Regions from separate parts of the Rhizobium sp. RCC_161_2 genome, predicted to be linked through region 4. Evidence: predicted binding sites of a transcription regulator. Region 4 holds the regulator's gene; each other region holds the start of a gene.

Region 1 (4,914 bases), on a different contig from region 4:
TTCTCTCCGGCAATCGCAACTTCGAAGGCCGTATCTCGCCCGACGTCCAGGCCAATTACCTGGCCTCGCCGCCGCTCGTCGTCGCCTATGCGCTCGCCGGCACGGTGCAGCTCGACCTGACCAAGGAGCCGATCGGCGAAGACCAGGACGGCAAGCCGGTCTTCCTCAAGGATATCTGGCCGAGCTCGCATGAGATCCAGGAATTCATCCTGAAATACGTCACCCGCGAACTCTACGAATCCAAGTACGCCGACGTCTTCAAGGGCGATGCCAACTGGCAGGCCGTGCAGATTCCTCCGGGCCAGACCTATGCCTGGGACGACAACTCGACCTATGTGCAGAACCCGCCTTACTTCGTTGGCATGGGCAAGACCGGCGCCGGCATTTCCGACATCAAGGGTGCCCGTGTTCTCGGCCTCTTCGGCGACAAGATCACCACCGACCACATTTCCCCGGCCGGTTCGATCAAGGCCGCCTCGCCGGCTGGTTCCTACCTGCTCGGTCATGGCGTCGGCGTTGCCGACTTCAACCAGTACGGCACGCGTCGCGGCAATCATGAAGTGATGATGCGCGGCACCTTCGCCAATATCCGCATCCGCAACCACATGCTCGGCCCGAACGGCAAGGAAGGTGGCTACACCATCCACTATCCGTCCAAGGAAGAGATGTCGATTTATGACGCGGCCATGCAGTACAAGGCCGAGGGCGTTCCGCTTGTGATCTTCGCCGGTGTCGAATACGGCAACGGCTCGTCGCGCGATTGGGCTGCCAAGGGCACCAACCTGCTCGGCGTGCGCGCCGTCGTCGCCCAGTCCTTCGAGCGTATCCACCGCTCGAACCTGGTCGGCATGGGCGTCATCCCCTTCGTCTTCGAGGACGGCACCACCTGGGCCACTCTCGACCTCAAGGGTGATGAAGTCGTCACGATCGAAGGCCTGGAAGACATCAAGCCGCGCGAGCGCAAGATCGCCAAGGTCACCTATGGCGACGGCACGGTCCGCGACATCCCGATCATCTGCCGTATCGATACGCTGGATGAGGTCGTCTACGTCAACAATGGCGGCATCCTGCAGACGGTTCTGCGCGATCTCGCCGCCTGATCGGCGTTAAAGCCATCTTTGCACGCCGCCGGGGAAACTTCTCCGGCGGCGTCATGTTTTTCACGCCGATGTGTTCGGTGTGGTGCTCTCAGGGGCTTCTCTCACCCGTTCGTGACTTTTAGTCATCGCGCTTAGCTATTATCTCTTGTTTCAGATTTATCAGGCTTGATGAGAGCTTTACGGATACCCTGGAAAGCCGCAGGCGATTTCAGGGTGCTGTATTGGCTTCGGCCTTCAGCGTCTGAGAAAGAGGTATAACGGCATGCGCCTTCGATTTTCGGTTTCACTTCTGGCAGGCATCGCGCTCGCGAGTTCGCTGCATGCGCAGGAGCTTGCCAAGATCAAGGGGGTTGTCGAACTCTTCACGTCGCAGGGCTGTTCGTCCTGCCCGCCGGCGGATGCCGCGTTTCGCAAGCTGATCCGGCAGGGCGACGTCGTGGCGCTCGCCTATCATGTCGACTACTGGAATTATCTCGGCTGGAACGACACGATGGCGTCCAAGGACAATACGGCGCGCCAATATGCCTATGCGCGGACGATGGGCCGCAGCGGGGTCTATACGCCGCAGGCGATCATCAATGGCCGAGATCATATGAGTGGTGCCGACTTCGACGGCATCAATGTCAAGCTCGACGACTTCCAGCACCACGGCAAAGGCCTGACAATCCCGGTGACCGCCGCCATGAAGGGCGACGAGCTGGAGATCAAGATCGGCGCCGGCCAGGGCAAGGCGAATGTGGTTGTCGCTTATTTCGACAAGGAACAGCTCGTCTCGCCGAAGGGCGGCGAAAACAACGGTCAACAGATTGCCTATCTGCATGCGGTTTCGGATGTCGAGACCGTCGGCATGTGGGATGGTAAGGAAATGAGCGTGGTGCTGCCCGCCAATGTCCTGGACAAGGACGGCCGGCGCGGCATGGCGGTTCTGCTGCAATCCTCCACCTCGTCGGGAGACCCGGCGGCGATCATCGGCGCGACCGTGCTGACGATCGGCTCCGACGGCTGATCGCTTTCGGCCAGGGCCCAAGAATTCCTGTTTCAGCAGGCCGCAATGGACCGAGGTGCCCGGCGAGGACGCATTCGGGGCTGGGGTTCGGTCGATGCGCCCCGGCCGGGCCGTTTGGCGCGGCGGCGCCAAACAACTATCAATAGTTCCGGAAAATGGGGCGTCGTTTTGACTGAAATGCGGCGCTGCGGAGATGCTTTCCCCGGGTGCAAAAAATTGTGAGTGGGCGCTGGTCTTGCAATTTGGTGCGGCTGAGGCAAACTGTCATCCTCTTGTCATGACCAGCCCCTGGGGGATTGATGACTGATCAGCCGGATTTACGACACGGCGAAAGCCGTTCTGTCGACACCAATTCTTCCATCGTCGTTGATCTCAGGGAATACAAGCAGAGCAGGGATCCGCTGCCGGTAACCTTCCATCGCAGGGAGCTGGACGCGATCCTGTGGATCTACGGCCGCATGGTCGGCGAGGGCGAGTGGCGTGACTACGCCATCGACCATCTCGGGGACAAGGCGGTCTTTTCCGTCTTCAAGCGCTCCGGCGAACTGCCGCTCTTCCGTATCGAGAAAAACCCGAAGCTCGCCGCCAAGCAGGGCGCCTTCAGCGTGGTCAACACCAACGGCATGATCCTGAAGCGCGGCCATGAGCTGAGCCAGGTGCTGAAGGTTTTCGACAAGCAGCTGAAGCTGGTGGAGAAGTGATCTCGATCACCCCGAGCAACCGGCCGCCCCTATGATCAGCGGCTCGGGGACAAACGAAAAGCCCCGCCGATGAGCGGGGCTTTTCGTTTCGAGCCGGACAGTGCCGAATTTAGAACTTCAAGCCGACGCCGAGATTTATTGACTGCTCGGTAAGGTCGCTCTTCACGCCCTGCAATTCCTTGCTGCCGAAATCACTGTAGCGGTATTCCGCGCGGGCGAAGATGTTGTTGGTGAAGGCATAGTCGACACCGGTGCCGGCCGTCCAGCCGCTGAAGATGACCTTGCCGTCGCCCGAACCGGGAACGTCGGCGAAGCCGCGAGCAGCGGTCCATCCGGCCGCGCCGTAGATCAGCAGATTGTCGAAAGCATAGCCGACCCGTCCGCGAACCGCGCCCGACCAATCGGTGCCGACGCTGGATGCATTGGCGACGGCCTTGTTGTTCCAGTTGTAGTCGATATTGCCGTCGATGCCGACGACGACCTTGTCGAACTGATAGTTGTATCCGAAGAAATTGCCGAAAAAGCCGCCCTTGAAGTCTTCGGACTGGTTGCCGCTGCCGAACTTGAAGCTGCCCTTGGTGATTGCGCCGCCGCCGTGGACACCGAGATAAGGGCCGGACCAGGTGAAGACTGAAGCCGGAGCGGAAGCGGCAACAGGCTCCTCGGTCAGATCAGCGGCAACCGCGGAGGTCGAGGCCAAGGCGAGCAGGGCGGGAATGAGCAGATATTTCATATATATTTCCTTCTATAAATCATATGTGCCAATGCGATGCCCACAGGTTGCGGTATGCGGTCCTGCCTCAATGCGAGGGAAAACAAATCTCTGAACAAGTCGGGGAATCGGCGGTTGCGGAACGGTATTGCCGTTAAAATAGCGAACCGAATGTTGCCGTGGCTGCTTTAATGTTGAGAAATGTTGCGGGATCGCATCCGGCTCTTCTCCGGACATGAGGATCGTCTGGAGCTTTCGCTCCAGCCCCATTGTTATCCGGCCGGTCCGGTGCCTTTTCTCCAGGGGAAAAGGGAGACTGCCTTACTCGCTGAACAGGGTCCCCGGATAGGCCGAGGGATCGGGGTCCGTTTCCGCGCCTTTACCGAGCGCCTTCTGCATCAGCATCGTGTCCAGCCAGCGGCCGTGCTTGTAGCCGGTGCCTTTCAGCAGACCCGTCTCCGCGAAACCGGCGGCGCGGTGAAGGGCGATGGAGGCCTGTGCCGCACCGCCAATGACGGCGATCATCTGGCGAAAGCCGAGGGCTTCGCAGGTTTCCATCAGGTCTGCCAGCAGCAGCTTGCCGAGGCCGCGACCGCGTGCTTCAGGCGCAATGTAGATCGAATCCTCCACCATCCAGCGATAGGCCGGCCGCGTGCGGAAGGCGGACGCATAGGCGTAGCCGAGAACTTTGCCGCTCTCGTCCTCGGCGACGATATAGGGATAGCCCTTGTCGCGGACCGCCTGGAAGCGGCCTGCCATTTCCGCCTCATCGGGCGGGACAAGCTCATAGCTTGCGGTGCCGTTGAGAACGGCATCGCGATAGATGGCGGCAATCTCGGGGAGGTCGTTCGGGGCGGCCTGACGGAGGCGGAAGGACATCTGGGTTTGTTGCCTGATCTGCGGTTTGAAGACTCCGGTATAAAATCGCGCGCGCAGTAGCATGGCAAATAGAAAAGGCGGCCGAAGCCGCCTTTTCAAAGGATCATTCAGGTCGCAGCAATTATCGGCGGTTGCCCATGAACTGCAGCAGGAACATGAAGAGGTTGATGAAGTCGAGGTAGAGCGACAGGGCGCCCATGATCGCCTTGCGGCCGGCCACGGTAACATCGTCGGCCTGGTAGTACATTTCCTTGATCCGCTGCGTATCGTAGGCGGTCAGGCCCGCGAAGATCAGCACGCCGATCACCGAGATGGCGAATTGCATGGCGGACGAAGCCAGGAAGATGTTGACCAGCGACGCGATGATCAGGCCGAATAGACCCATCATTAGGAACGAGCCCATCGCGGAGAGATCACGCTTGGTCGTGTAGCCGTAGAGCGACAGCGCGCCGAAGGAGGCGGCGGTCACGAAGAAGGTCTGCACGACGCTCTGGCCGGTGTAGATGATGAAGATCG
Region 2 (4,914 bases), on a different contig from region 4:
CGAAGCGCAGAACCTGCCATTGGTCGAACCCGTCTATCCGTTGACGGCGGGGCTCGCACTGAAATTCCTGCGCAAGACTATCGAGGCAGCGCTGGCACGCTTGCCGCAATTGCCGGAATGGGACGATGAGGCGCTGGCACAGAAGCAGGGCTTTCCCTCGATATCCGACAGCTTCCATATGCTGCATGCGCCGTGCGACGCCGCCGATATCGATCCGCAGGCGCCAGCCCGCCGCAGGCTTGCCTATGACGAATTCCTGGCGGGGCAATTGTCGCTGGCGCTCGTCCGTCAACGGCTGCGCAAAGTAGCGGGACAGCCCGTGCATCCGACTGGAGACATCAGTCGGAAGATATTGGAATCCCTTCCCTTCTCCCTGACAAACAGCCAAACGGCAGCCATTGCCGATATCCTCAAGGATATGGCGGGTACTGACCGCATGCTGCGGCTACTCCAGGGTGATGTCGGCGCGGGAAAGACGCTGGTTGCGCTGATGGCGATTGCAGCCGTCATCGAAAGCGGTGGCCAGGCGGTGCTGATGGCCCCGACCGAAATCCTGGCGCGACAGCATTATGCGACCATCGCGAAATTCGCCGCCAGCGCCAATCTTTCCGTCGAAGTTCTGACCGGCCGCACCAAGGGCCGCGAACGCGATGCCATCCTCGAGCGCATCGCCTCTGGCGAAGCGCAGATCGTCATCGGCACGCATGCGTTGTTCCAGGACAGCGTCAGCTATGCCAACCTGATGCTGGCCGTCGTCGACGAACAGCACCGCTTCGGCGTTCACCAGCGCCTGCGGCTGACGGCAAAGGGCATCTCGCCGCATATGCTGGTGATGACCGCCACACCGATCCCGCGCACGCTGGTGCTGGCCGCCTTCGGCGATATGGATGTCTCCAAGCTCACGGAAAAGCCGGCAGGCCGCAAGCCGATCCAGACGATCACCATTCCCACCGAGCGCACCGGAGATATCGTATCCCGGCTGAGGAGCGCACTATCAGAAGGCAAGAAAGCCTATTGGATTTGCCCACTTGTGGAAGAATCCGAAGAATCCGATTTAATGTCGGTCGAGGAGCGGCATGGAACACTCGTCAAGGCGCTTGGCGCCGGCATAGGCCTCATCCACGGCCGCATGAGCGGGCCGGAAAAAGACGCCGTGATGATGGCCTTCAAGAACGGTGAAATCCGCCTGTTGGTTGCCACCACCGTTGTCGAGGTCGGCGTCGACGTGCCCGATGCGACGATCATGGTGATCGAGCATGCCGAGCGTTTCGGCCTGGCGCAGTTGCATCAGCTTCGCGGCCGCGTCGGGCGTGGTGACGAAGCCTCAACCTGCATCCTGCTCTATAAGGGTCCGCTCGGCGAGACTGGACATGCGCGGCTGTCGATCATGCGCGATACCGAGGACGGCTTTCGCATCGCCGAAGAGGATCTAAAGCTGCGGGGCGAAGGCGAGTTGCTCGGCACGCGCCAGTCCGGCACGCCCGGCTTCCGCATCGCAAGCATCGAGGCCCATGCCGATCTTCTCGAAATCGCCCGCAAGGACGCCGCCTATCTGATCGACCGCGATCCGGACCTGACCGGCGAGCGCGGCATGGCGGTACGCACCCTGCTCTATCTCTTCCGCCGCGACGAGGCGATCCGGTTCCTGAGAGCCGGATAGTCGGATGGACGCGACGACCGCGTCCATCCCTTTTCAAAGGCCGTTACTTGGCAGACAGGCCGGGGATCGTCACCTGGAACACCTGGAACATGGTATCGACATCAGCCCCACCTTCCCCCTTGTAGGCAGCGCCTACCTGGAAGCCGTCCTGGGTCAAGAAGTCGTTGTCATTGGCGACGAACAGGAAGTAGTCATCCGGCAGCTTCGGGTCGAGAACGCTGACGAACGACATAGCCTCCCATTTTTCGGAGAGATTGTTGCGGTCGTTCGGCGCACCGTTATGGAGACCGAAGCGAGCCAGATTGGCGCTGTCGTTGATGTCGATGAACTGGCTGACCGTTGCGGGCTTCACTGAGGCATCAAGAACACCCTTCGGAGCAACCGGCGTGTCGGCATCGAATTTGCTGCCGGCGATATCGGTGGCGGCCGATACGTCGATGACGTCGATGCTGCGGTAGAGCGACTTTTCGCCTTCCATGCCGTAGCCGTTGTTGCTGTCGCGCGCCAGCATCAGGAAGCTCGTCGGCGAAAGCGCCACGATTTCGCTTTGGGCGGCGACAGCCGTCTTGCCCTTACTGTTGGTGAAGACCGGCAATGGCACGACATATTCGTGCACCAGCTTCAGATGCGCCAGATCGGCGGCATCGTAAACCAGCGCGCGGGTGTTTTGCCGGGTCGAGCCGGAATCGCCGCCGTCCTGGCGGGTCGCCGACTGCAGCACGGCGATCAGGAACTTGCCGTCCGGGGTCATCGACATGCCTTCGAGGCCCTGATTGTTCTGCCGGCCGCTGGTTGGATCCTTGGGATCGGGTGCGCTTTCGCCGGGGCCGGGATTGTTCGAGGCGAAATTGATCGCACCATGACGCATCGGCAGCAGTGCTGCCGGCGGGGGCGTGGCGGACATCATGCGGCCACCGGCGGAAAAGCGGTAGATATAGGGGCCGTATTCGTCGCTGATGAACATGGTGCCATCCGGCAGGCGGGCGATGGCTTCATTGTCGAGCGAGATCTTGCCGTTCGGCGCTTCAGGCAGCAAGGGCATGCCATCTTCCGGATGGCGACTGCCACTCGAGGGATCGAGGCCGGTGGTGTCGGCGCCCTTATTGTCGGTTAGCAGCATGGTATCGGCAAGCGTGGCAACGACGCCCGACTGCTCCTTGCCGGCCGGCGGCGTTGCGCCTGGCGCGACCGGTGTCAGTTGAACGTCGATGGTGTTGAGGCGCGGACGATAATCGGTGGTGCCGACGACGTTATAGCCACGGTCTGGCAGCAGCCACAACGATCCCTTGTAGGAGCCATCCGCATTGCGCACCCAGCTCTTGGCGTCGATCGACATGCCGGAGCCGGAGCCGAAGGTCTCACCGAACTTGTCGCGCTGGTTGGCCCGGATACGACCGACAGCGACGAGGCCCTTGTTGATCAACGTGATGCCGCCGACGGCGACGGAACTGTCGGCGAAGGCTGCGACCGGCATAGCAAAAACGAAAGTGGCGAGCGCTGCCGACAGCAGCGGCAAACTCATGGAACGCAAATTTCTCACGGCAATATTCTCCTGATGAAAGCTCTTTGTGCTGGAACGGCATTCATCTTCGGATCGGTTGAAAACCGCATCGAACGAAAACGTCCGGCTCCGTTGAGCTGGAAACATTCGACCATGAGATGTGCCCGCCTGCCCTTCCGGCAACCGGTCTAGAACGGCAATATGATAGAGACATGACAGTTCGATCTCTCTGATGCGAACCGGGCGTCAATCGGCCAAATGACGTGCTGAATAAAAGCTTCCCGCGAACCATATCGGAGCGGCCGGGCAATTCTAGGTCGAATGCCCCTGGCAAAAAATCTCAGAGATCGTCAGCCGACTAAATGATCGCCAGCATAACGTTCTTTCGCTCGGTCATAACATCTTGAGATTGAAACCGTTCCGCATTTGGCGTAGGTCGTTTCCTAAGCTAGCTGTGAACCGAGTTTGCGATATCGTCGGAACAATTGCTGTTAACGCCATAATATAGCGAAGGGTTTCATTCCATGAAGACGTCTGCTTCTGTCGCAATTTTCGCGATGGCATTCACCGCAATCCTGGGCCTTTCGGCCTGCGACGATCAGTCGAGCTCCACTGCCGCCAGCAACCAGTCATCCGCCGATACGGCAACGAAGCTGGCAAATAGCGCGAAATTAAACGACTATGTGCTCGCCTATAATGATCTCATCGGGGATTCCGGCCTGCTGGCGCAATATCAAGCCTATCAGAACGCCAATATTTCGAAGAGCGCGACCTCCGACGATATTACCGACGTCAGCAAAGGCTCGCTCGAACAATCCACGGATAAACTAAAGACGGTACGTGGTGCAAAGGGCGATGCCGCCACGGAATTGGATGCCGCCGCCGACAAGCTGATCTCTGCGCTCGGTCAGGTCGTTCCCCGCCTTTCCGGTCTGGATGTCTATTATAGCAGCAAGGCCTATATGGAAGATGCGCTGGCGCGTGGAAAGCGCGAGGATCCGCTGATGCTTGCCGACTTCCAGTCCGCCGCCAACGCATTGGAGGAATTCCATCAGCAATTGCAGAAGGAACTCGACCGCCGGGAACAGGCCGAGCTCGCAAAGATCAAGGAACGGGGAGACATGCCGGTCTACCAGACACGGCTTGCCCTCAGCCAAGCGAGACAACTGGTCGATCTTCTCAATAGTTCGGAAGACCCAGGCAAGCCTGCTCTGCAGAGCCAAATAGACGCAAAGATCACTGATCTGGAAAAGACATTGGAGGATCAGCGCACCGCCATGGCGAAGGCCAAACAGGAAGGCGGCAGCGGCGTCAATACTCCGCTTCTTGACGGCATCAACGACAGTCTGACCGGAATGGTCGGCGACTTCCGCCAGATCAAGCAGGATCCCACGCCGGACAAATACCAGCTCGTCGTCACCCGTTTCAACTCTGCTGTCGAAATGTTCAACAGCGTGAGATAGAGGCTCTGCACGCAGCGACTGGCCGGAGCATAAGTTACCATACCCGCACGCGGTGTAGTTCTAAGACAGGGATTTCATCGGAACGGGCGGCGGTACTTCCTTGGGCGTGATCAGCTTCTCGCGATATTCCGGCGAGACCAGCCCGCCGGAAATCAGAAGCTTGGCGCCGTCTTCCGGGCTCATGTCCAGAAGCGTGATTTTTTCGCGCGGCACGAAGATCAGGAAGCCGGCGGTCGGCACGGGGGTCGGCGGCAGAAAAACCGCCACCATATCATGCCCCATGGCATTGA
Region 3 (4,914 bases), on a different contig from region 4:
GTCTGGCCTCCGGTCGCAGTGGCTTAACCTGCCACGAGGCAAGATCGAGCCAGTATCGGATTTTAGGCGACGCGCTCGAAGCGGGTACGGATATGTTCGATATAATGCTGGCCGGGCGACGGTGCCTTGACCATGGCGATAGCGGCCTTTTCCGGAACGCCGGCAAACAGGCGTTCCTCGCCGTTTTTGAAGCGAATATAAAGACGTCCGTCCTCGGGGTGGAAAGCGACGGATTTAATAATTTTCGATGAAACTGGAAACTCTTTCATAGCGCCCTCTTCTTTGAAACGGTTATGCCATGAAAATCCCAACATCGCGTGAAGTGACCTAGTTAAAGAAGAGTAGTCTGCAACCATCAGTTTTTATCGAACGGCGGAGGCGACGGCTTGACGGGCTAGACCTGACCCTATTTCGGGGCGGAATTTGTCAGTCGCCTAGATGGGGAGAACGAGCCGCCGCCTGCCCAGCAGGTGCAAGACGGCGGCCGCAATCAGCGCAACCATCGAAATGCCTGCCGACAAGTAGAGCGCACCGGCTTGTCCGAAACCGTCTATGACGAATGCATAGATCACGGGTGCCGTGGCAGAGAGAACGAAGCTCGGCGCGATCAGGCTTCCCACCACCGAGCCGTAGCTGCGGGGATCGAACAGGATGAGCGGAAGCGTGCCACGGGTGATCGTCAGCAGTCCATTGCCGATGCCGTAGAGAGCTGCAAAGACGATGGCGGCGACTATCGATTTGCCGGCAAATAGACCGGCGACAAAGGCCACCGGAAGCATCAGGGATGCCAGAAGAGTAAGCGTAAACGGATCGATCTCGCGGCCGAAAAGCACCTCGCAGAGGCGTGCGAGAGATTGCCCGACGCCGCGCGAAGCGGCGATCCAAACGGCTGCCGACGCAGCCAGACCAAGACCGGTCAGGATACCGATCATATGGGCGGACATGCCGGCGTTCAGGAAATTGGCAAGGCCGATCAGCAATGCGTAGAGCCTGCCGAAGACGATGACCTCCCGAGGATCGGTTGCGAGCGGCGGAGAATGCGCAGCGGTCTCGGACGAGGCTTCCGTCCGCTCTTCCGGGATTGCCAGATAGAGCGGGATCGTTAATAGAGCGAGGCCGCCATAGACGGCAACGGCGCCGCGCCAACCGAACGTGACGGCAAGGAAGTGACCGACCGGCCAGAAGGTGGCGGAGGCAAGGCCGCCCAACAGGGTGATCTGGGACATGGGGCGCCGGGCCCTGAGACCGCCGATCCGTGCGAGCGCGGCAAATGCCGCATCATAAAGGGTGAGCCGCATGGCGATGCCGAGACAGATCCAGGCAGCGCAATACCCCAGCAGCGTCTCGCAGATGGCGAGCGCGAAACATCCGATCGCGGTCAGCACAGCCCCCGCGACCATCACTTTTCGTCCACCCAGACGATCGATCGAGCGCCCGGCAAGCGGCGAGACCACGCCCATCGCCAACAGCCCTATCGCAAATCCGCCATGGATGATCTCGCTTGACCAACCAAGATCGGCAGCCATCAACTTGTCGAATACGCCGATCAGGTAATAGGTAACACCCCAGGCGACGAGCTGCGATAACGCAAGGCACAGGATCGTCCTGCCGGAAATCACCGATCCGTTTCCGGTTTGTTTTGCGCCGGCGTCGTCTGGTCGCCCTCCCCCAATGCCCGTTGCATCAGCACCGTATCCACCCATCGGCCAAGCTTGAAGCCGGCGGACTTGAACGTCCCGATGGGCTGGAACCCCATCCGGCGATGCAGCGCGAGCGAACCTGCATTGCCGCTATTGCCAATGACGGCCAGCATTTGTCGCCATGGCCCCTTCTCGCAGCGGGCAATGAGTTCCTGGAGAAGCGCGCTGCCGACACCCCGGCCGCCGAGACCATCCGCGACATAAACCGAATCCTCGATCGAGAAACGATAGGCGGGGCGAGGCCGATAGGCGGTCGCATAGCTGTAGCCGACGATCTCGCCATTCAATTCGGCAACGAGATAGGGTAGCCCGATGGCGAGCACGGATGCCCGACGCGACCGAAGCTCGTCGGCCGATGGTGGCACCTCCTCGAATGTCGCCAGTCCGTGGAGAACATGATACGTATAGATGTCGCGTATGGCCTCCATATCCCCATCGCTGGCATCGCGAATGACGGGCCGATCCCGCTCAATGAATATGTCTCGGTCTTCCAAGGTCTGCTCGCTTTTCATTGCTCAATCTTTTCTCAACACGCCGTTGTCTTTAACGACGCCGCATCATGGAGAACGGCAGATCATGAATGAAGCTTTTGACGATTATACGAAGCATAAGGAAAACTTTGCCTAGCGACCGACCCGGTATTGCTCCGGAGTCTTGCCGGACAGTCGTTTGAACATGGCGATGAAGGCCGAAGGCGTGCTGTAGCCAAGGTCGAAGGCGATTGCCTGTATGGACGCCGCCTGTCGAGCCATTCGACGGCGCCCAAAAATCTTTGCACGCCGCACTGTCACAAAACTGTCGTATATTCTCATTTCTCAGCATACATAGATGGATCGGATGATTCAGTCGTCGTCGCCTCCCTCCAAAGAGAGGCAAGAATTGACGAAGGGGCCAGTCGGTCTTGCCGCGGGAAATTTGTTTCAAGTCGCGGCTTTAGAATGGAACGTCCGGCATAGGGATCGAGGAGGATCCCCATGCCGAAAAATAGGGCCGGGCGTGGTCTGCGCCTGTCGGGACACTTGGGAGGAAACATGTCCGTACGTTTTATCTGCGCTTCAGCTGCGGCGATTGCCGTCTCGTTTTCCATGACATCGAACGCATTTGCGCTGACCGAGCTGCAATGGTGGCACGCCATGTCGGGCGCCAACAACGAGGTCGTCGAACAACTCGCCAAGGAATTCAACGAGAGCCAGAAAGACTACAAGATCGTCCCGGTGTTCAAGGGCACCTATCCGGAAGCGCTGAATGCCGGCATCGCCGCGTTTCGAGCCAAGCAGGCTCCGGCAATCCTGCAGGTCTTCGACGCCGGCAGCGGTGTGATGATGGGGGCCGAAGGCGCGATCATGCCGGCGGCCGATGTGTTGAAAAAGGGCGGCTATACGTTCGACAAGTCGCTGTATCTGCCCGGCATCGTCTCCTATTATTCCAGGCCCGACGGGACCATGCTGTCCTTCCCCTACAACTCCTCCTCGCCGATCCTTTACTATAACAAGGACACCTTCAAGAAGGCCGGGCTCGACCCCGAAAGCCCGCCGAAGACCTGGCCGGAAGTGTTCGATGCCGCCAAGAAGATTAGGTCGAGCGGTGCATCGGCCTGCGGCTTCACCTCCACCTGGCTCACCTGGATCCAGACCGAGAATTTTGCCGCCTGGAACAATGTCGCCTATGGCAGCAATGAAAACGGCCTCGGCGGCACCGACGTCAAGCTCGAATTCAACACGCCGCTCTTCGAGAAGCACTTCCAGGCGATCGCCGATCTCGCCAAGGACGGCACCTTCCGCTATGGCGGCCGCACCTCGGAAGCCAAGCAGCTCTTCACCTCCGGAGAATGCGGCATCCTGACGGAATCCTCCGGCGGTCTCGGCGACATCGTCAAGAGCGGCATGAATTACGGCATTGGGCAGTTGCCCTACTACGACGGCGAAGGCCGGCCGCAGAATACCATCCCTGGCGGAGCCAGCCTTTGGGTCTTCGGGGGCAAGAGCGATACCGAATACAAGGGCATCGCCGAATTCTTCCACTTCCTGTCGCAGACCAAAATCCAGGCACGCCTGCATCAGGTCTCCGGCTACCTGCCGGTGACGATGGCGGCCTATGAGGAGACGAAGAAGTCCGGCTTCTACGAGAAGAACCCCGGCCGCGAGACGCCGATCCTGCAGATGCTCGGCAAGGCGCCGACAGCGAACTCCAAGGGCGTGCGCCTGGTCAACCTGCCGCAGGTGCGCGACATCATGAACGAGGAGTTCGAGGCGATGCTGGCCGGCAAGGAAGACGCAAAGACCGCGCTCGACAAGGCCGTTCAGCGCGGCAACGCCGCCATCCAGCAGGCCATCGGCAATTGACGCATTGATGCGGTCCAGCCCGCAGCTGCTGAGGCTGCGGGCAATTTCCCTGTCCTAGGAGATCGCCGTGCAACGCGTTGTCTTTCCCAACAAGATCCTTCCCTATCTCCTCGTCGCTCCGCAGATCATCCTGACGGCGGTCTTCTTTTTCTGGCCGGCGAGCCAGGCGCTTTATCAGTCGATGCAGCGCGAGGATCCCTTCGGGCTGAAGAGCGGCTTCGTGGGGCTTGCCAACTTCCGCGCCGTGCTGTCCGACGAGACCTATCTGCATTCCCTGCAGGTGACCGTGGTCTTCTGCGTCGCGACAGCGTTGCTGTCGATGATTGTCGCGCTGGCACTTGCGACCGCCGCCGACAAGGTGGTGCGCGGGCAGACCCTCTATCGCACGCTGCTGATCTGGCCCTATGCGGTCGCACCCGCCGTCGCCGGCATGCTGTGGCTCTTCATGTTCAATCCGGCGATGGGCACCCTCGCCTATATCCTGCGTCGCAACGGCTTCGCCTGGGATCCGCTGTTGAACGGTAACCAGGCGATGGTACTGGTGATCGTTGCCGCCGCCTGGAAGCAAATCAGTTACAATTTTCTGTTCTTCGTTGCCGGCCTGCAGGCAATCCCCAAATCGCTGCTCGAGGCCGCCTCCATCGACGGCGCGCGCGGCAACCGGCGCTTCTGGACGATCGTCTTTCCGCTGCTGGCGCCGACGACCTTCTTCCTGCTGGTGGTCAACACGGTCTACGCCTTCTTCGACACCTTCGGCATCATCCACGCCGTGACCGGCGGCGGCCCGGCCAAAGCGACGGAGACCTTGGTTTACAAGGTCTACAATGACGGCTTCGTCAATCTCAACCTCGGCTCCTCGGCGGCTCAGTCCG
Region 4 (4,914 bases):
CCAATTATCCAACATCGCCGCTCGATCCCGCGACCGCGCTGCCGGTGCAGATCTACATGTGGGCGAGCGAAGCCGAGCGCGCCTTTGTCGAGCGAACCTCCGGGGCCATTATCGTTCTGCTCTTCTTCCTTGTTGCAATGAACATCGGGGCCATCCTGCTGCGTCGTCGCTTCGAGCGGCGTTGGTAGAGGGGGAGACGAGATGAACGTGATGACGGAAGCCGCAAGCGAGAAGGCATTGGCCAGGAAGATGACGACGATCCCCTACAAGATGATCGGCCAGGACGTCTCGGTCTATTACGGCGACAAGCGCGCCCTGTTCGGTGTCGACCTGAACATCCGTGCCAATACGGTCACCGCGCTGATCGGCCCTTCCGGTTGCGGCAAGTCCACCTTCCTGCGCTGCCTCAACCGCATGAACGACACGATCGACACCTGCCGCGTCACCGGCAAGATCACGCTCGACGATCAGGATGTCTATGACACCGCCATCGATGTCGTGGAATTGCGCGCCCGCGTCGGCATGGTGTTCCAGAAGCCCAATCCCTTCCCGAAGTCGATCTATGAGAACGTGGCCTACGGCCCGCGTATTCACGGGCTGCACCGCTCCAAGTCCGATCTCGACCATATCGTCGAAACCAGCCTGCAGAAGGCCGGCCTCTGGGGCGAGGTCAAGGATCGATTGCAGGAAGCCGGCACCAGCCTGTCCGGCGGCCAGCAGCAGCGTCTCTGCATTGCCCGCGCCGTTGCCGTCAGCCCGGAGGTCATTCTCATGGACGAGCCGTGCTCGGCGCTCGATCCCATCGCCACGGCTAAGGTCGAGGAACTGATTCACGAGATCAGGGAAAATTTCACGATCGTCATCGTGACGCATTCCATGCAGCAGGCGGCCCGCGTCTCGCAGCGCACCGCAATGTTTCACCTCGGCCATTTGGTCGAGGAGAACGATACCGATAAGATGTTCACCAATCCCGACGATTTCCGCACGCAGGATTACATCATGGGCCGTTTTGGTTGATGATGGCAGGCGCGCGGCTCCTTTCACACAGTTCACCTTGAGGATAGAAAAATGGTCTCCACTCACATTCTCTCAGCCTATGACGAAGACCTGAAGTTCCTGACGCGCCGCATTGCCGAAATGGGCGGCCTGGCCGAGCAGATGGTCAGCGATAGCGTACGCGCGCTCGTCAACAGCGACGCGGCTCTGGCTCAGAAGGTCATCTCCGACGACGTCGTTCTCGACCATGCCGAGCGCGAAGTCGGCGATAAGGCGATCGTCACCATCGCTCGCCGTCAGCCGATGGCCGCCGACCTTCGCGAAATCATGGGCTCGATCCGCATCGCCTCCGATCTGGAGCGTGTCGGCGACCTCGGCAAGAACACCGCCAAGCGCGTCATCGCCGTCCAGGGCACCGGCGTTCCACGGAAACTTGCCCGTGGCATCGAACATCTCTCCGAACTGGCGCTTAGCCAGCTCAAGGAAGTGCTCGACGTCTACACGACCCGTTCGCCCGACAAGGCCGTGTCGATCCGTGAGCGCGACGAGGAAATCGACGCGATGTACACCTCGCTCTTCCGCGAGATGCTGACCTACATGATGGAAGATCCGCGCAATATCACTACCTGCACGCATCTTCTCTTCTGTGCCAAGAACATCGAGCGTATCGGCGACCATGCCACCAACATCGCTGAGACGATCTATTACATGGCAACCGGCAGCCAGCCCGAAGGCGAGCGCCCGAAAGACGATACCGCCAACACCGTCGGTGCGGTGACGGAATAATCCAGACGCCAAAGAAGGAGACCAGAGACGTATGGTTCCGAGAGTTGCTGTTGTAGAAGACGAAGAAGCGCTCAGCGTTCTGCTGCGCTATAATCTCGAGGCCGAAGGCTTCGAGGTCGACACGATCCTGAGAGGCGACGAAGCCGAGCTTCGCCTCCAGGAGCGCATTCCCGATCTTCTGATCCTTGACTGGATGCTCCCCGGCGTGTCCGGCATCGAGCTCTGCCGCCGGCTGCGCATGCGGCCGGAGACGGAGCGCCTGCCGATCATCATGCTCACCGCCCGCGGCGAGGAAAGCGAGCGCGTGCGCGGCCTTTCCACCGGTGCGGACGATTATGTCGTCAAGCCGTTCTCGACGCCGGAACTGATGGCCCGCGTCAAGGCGATGCTGCGCCGTGCCCGTCCGGAGGTTCTCTCCACGGTGCTGCGCTGTGGCGATATCGAACTGGACCGCGAGACCCATCGCGTTCACCGCAAGAGCCGCGAAGTGCGGCTGGGGCCGACCGAATTCCGCCTGCTGGAGTTCCTGATGTCCTCGCCGAGCCGTGTCTTCTCGCGATCGCAACTCCTCGACGGTGTCTGGGGGCATGACATCTATGTCGACGAACGCACTGTCGATGTCCATGTCGGACGTCTGCGCAAGGCGCTGAACTTCTCCAATATGCAGGATGTCATCCGCACCGTTCGCGGCGCGGGTTATTCCATGGAGGCCTGAGCGGGAAACCGGTCAGTCACCCAACATAGCGGCGGAAACAGAAAACGGGCCTTTCGGCCCGTTTCTTTTCTTCAGCTATGGCGCATCTCAGCCGCGTGGCTGAGCCGCCGGCCGCCGGCGCTCATGCACCGGCTGATAGGCCAGGCGCTGATGGTAGCCGCAATAGGGCGATGCATCCGGGCTGTCATTACCGCAGAAGTGGAAATCATCCTTCAGAGGATCGCCGACCGGCCACTTGCAGGTACGTTCGGTGAGTTCCGTCAGGCCGAGGCGTCGCGAAATCGGAACGACCACATTGGCTGCCGGACGATATTCGATCTCGTTGACCGTATCGATCTCGACTTCTTCCTTGAGCATCGTTGCGCCCTGCTGACGGGTAACCGTGCGGGTTGCAACGCGCGAGGCGTAGTTCGGTGCGCGTGGCGCCGAAGTGTTGCGCTTCTGCGCTCGGGCCGCCGTCGCCGTGCCACCGGCCTTCGCTCGGCCCGGCAGGCTCAAGCGATGTACCTTGCCGATGACGGCGTTACGACTGACGCCACCAAGCTGCGCCGCGATCTGGCTCGCGCTCAAACCCTCGGACCACAGCTTCTTCAGCTTCTCGACGCGTTCGTCTGTCCAATTCATGCCCTGTCTCCGCTGTCGCGTTTCCGATGGCAGAATCCTTCACCATTGCCTCAGATGGGGTCGAGGCCCGAAACGCTTAAAAAATTGTGGTGACTAGTTCCCGCCGCATGCAGTCTAGTAATTGAGATTTAACCTAGTGTGAGGCTGACTCCGTGACAAGAGTCGCATGATTCCTGGGGAATCGATTTCGGGGTTTTCCCCAACTTGCTTGTCTAGGCGTGGCATTTTTGCAATATTAGCAATTGAAGGCATACCTCTCGTTCAGAGGTGCTCTGCCGCGCCTGCTAAATCGCCTGTTTTGTTGACATTGCGGTGCAAAACATCAATAGTGCCTCAGCCGCCGCAAGGCGGCATTTTTGATTTTTCCGGGCCCGTTTCACTTGAAGGAAACGATTGGCCCTAAAGGTTGTGATCGAGGAGATACGGGCCATGGCTGAAACCGCGCCGCTTTATGACACCTATATGCGTGCCCCGCTGCGGTTTGAGCGAGGAGAGGGCGTATGGCTGTTCACGGAGACAGGCGAGCGCTATCTCGATTTCGCCGCAGGCGTCGCGGTGAATTCGCTCGGTCATGCGCATCCCCATCTGGTTGCGGAACTGAAGGCGCAGGCCGACAAGGTCTGGCACCTGTCGAACCTCTATGAGGTGCCGGGCCAGGAGAAGCTGTCGAAGCGCCTGACGGAAGCCACCTTTGCCGACAAGGTGTTCTTCACCAATTCCGGTGCCGAGGCACTGGAATGCGCGATCAAGACGGCGCGGCGGTACCAGTTCTCCAAGGGCCATCCCGAGAAATTCCATATCATCACCTTCGAAGGCGCTTTCCACGGCCGCACGATCGCGACGATCGCCGCCGGCGGACAGGAGAAGTATCTCGAAGGTTTCGGCCCCAAGGCGCCGGGCTTCGACCAGGTGCCGTTCGGCGATCTCGACGCCGTGCGTGCCGCTGTCACCGATGCGACGGCCGGGATTCTTATCGAGCCCGTGCAGGGCGAGGGTGGCATCCGCCCTGCGACCAACGAATTCCTGCGCGGCTTGCGCCAGATCTGCGATGAGCATGGCCTTCTTCTGATCCTTGACGAGGTCCAGTGCGGCGTCGGCCGTACCGGCAAGCTGTTTGCCCATGAATGGTCCGGCGTCACGCCCGACATCATGGCCGTGGCGAAGGGTATCGGCGGCGGCTTCCCGCTCGGCGCTTGCCTTGCGACGGCGGAAGCCGCTTCGGGCATGAAGGCCGGTACGCATGGCTCGACCTATGGCGGCAATCCGCTCGCCATGGCAGTCGGCAATGCCGTGCTCGATATCGTGCTGGCAGACGGCTTCCTCGAACATGTGCGCGACATCGCCCTGGTGTTCCGTCAGGGCCTCGCCTCGCTTCAGGATCGTTTCCCCGATATCATCGAGGATGTCCGCGGCGAGGGCCTGATGCTGGGCATCAAGGCCGCCATTCCACAGGTGGAGCTGCTGCAGGCCATCCGCGCCGAGCATCTTCTCGGCGTGCCGGCCGGCGATAACGTCATCCGTCTGCTGCCGCCGCTGGTGGTGACCGCCGAGGAAGCACGCGAAGGCATTGCCCGCATCGAACGCGCTGCAGAATCCGTGCGCGCGACCCGCGTCAAAAAGTCGGCCTAAATCCAGCGCCCGTTGATTGGGGCGTTTTGCCCCGCGCGGGCGTTGTTGTTTTCTAGAGTACAGGTAGGGACATGGCTTCTCCGAAACACTTTCTCGATCTCTCGGCCGTCGCGGCTGCCGATCTGCGCAGCATCATCGATGATGCCATCGTGCGAAAGCGGGCG

Evidence for each region. The regulator PhoB, encoded in region 4, activates phosphate uptake and scavenging genes when phosphate is short. The targets are predictions, from matches to a motif close to TGTCATNNANCTGTCAT.
Region 1: the regulator PhoB is predicted to act here: its motif matches at 2,369-2,385, upstream of AB6803_RS24485 (DUF2794 domain-containing protein).
Region 2: the regulator PhoB is predicted to act here: its motif matches at 3,363-3,379, upstream of AB6803_RS06870 (esterase-like activity of phytase family protein).
Region 3: the regulator PhoB is predicted to act here: its motif matches at 2,486-2,502, upstream of ugpB (sn-glycerol-3-phosphate ABC transporter substrate-binding protein UgpB).

Annotation. Positions count from the first base shown of each region.
Region 1 covers NZ_JBFUPL010000010.1:205,398-210,311, reverse strand. Annotated here, with positions in the region: gene acnA (aconitate hydratase AcnA) at 1-1,100, shown strand, start outside; gene AB6803_RS24490 (DUF1223 domain-containing protein) at 1,363-2,106, shown strand; gene AB6803_RS24485 (DUF2794 domain-containing protein) at 2,406-2,807, shown strand; gene AB6803_RS24480 (outer membrane protein) at 2,917-3,540, opposite strand; gene AB6803_RS24475 (N-acetyltransferase family protein) at 3,841-4,398, opposite strand; gene AB6803_RS24470 (Bax inhibitor-1/YccA family protein) at 4,520-4,914, opposite strand, start outside.
Region 2 covers NZ_JBFUPL010000002.1:565,341-570,254, forward strand. Annotated here, with positions in the region: gene recG (ATP-dependent DNA helicase RecG) at 1-1,660, shown strand, start outside; gene AB6803_RS06870 (esterase-like activity of phytase family protein) at 1,704-3,200, opposite strand; gene AB6803_RS06875 (YiiG family protein) at 3,686-4,624, shown strand; gene AB6803_RS06880 (DUF502 domain-containing protein) at 4,685-4,914, opposite strand, start outside.
Region 3 covers NZ_JBFUPL010000001.1:441,762-446,675, reverse strand. Annotated here, with positions in the region: gene AB6803_RS01975 (KTSC domain-containing protein) at 63-269, opposite strand; gene AB6803_RS01970 (MFS transporter) at 435-1,619, opposite strand; gene AB6803_RS01965 (N-acetyltransferase family protein) at 1,616-2,212, opposite strand; gene AB6803_RS01960 (helix-turn-helix domain-containing protein) at 2,324-2,452, opposite strand; gene ugpB (sn-glycerol-3-phosphate ABC transporter substrate-binding protein UgpB) at 2,732-4,042, shown strand; gene ugpA (sn-glycerol-3-phosphate ABC transporter permease UgpA) at 4,110-4,914, shown strand, end outside.
Region 4 covers NZ_JBFUPL010000005.1:62,108-67,021, reverse strand. Annotated here, with positions in the region: gene pstA (phosphate ABC transporter permease PstA) at 1-188, shown strand, start outside; gene pstB (phosphate ABC transporter ATP-binding protein PstB) at 202-1,017, shown strand; gene phoU (phosphate signaling complex protein PhoU) at 1,069-1,782, shown strand; gene phoB (phosphate regulon transcriptional regulator PhoB) at 1,814-2,497, shown strand; gene AB6803_RS14730 (GcrA family cell cycle regulator) at 2,585-3,121, opposite strand; gene AB6803_RS14725 (aspartate aminotransferase family protein) at 3,551-4,750, shown strand; gene argF (ornithine carbamoyltransferase) at 4,822-4,914, shown strand, end outside.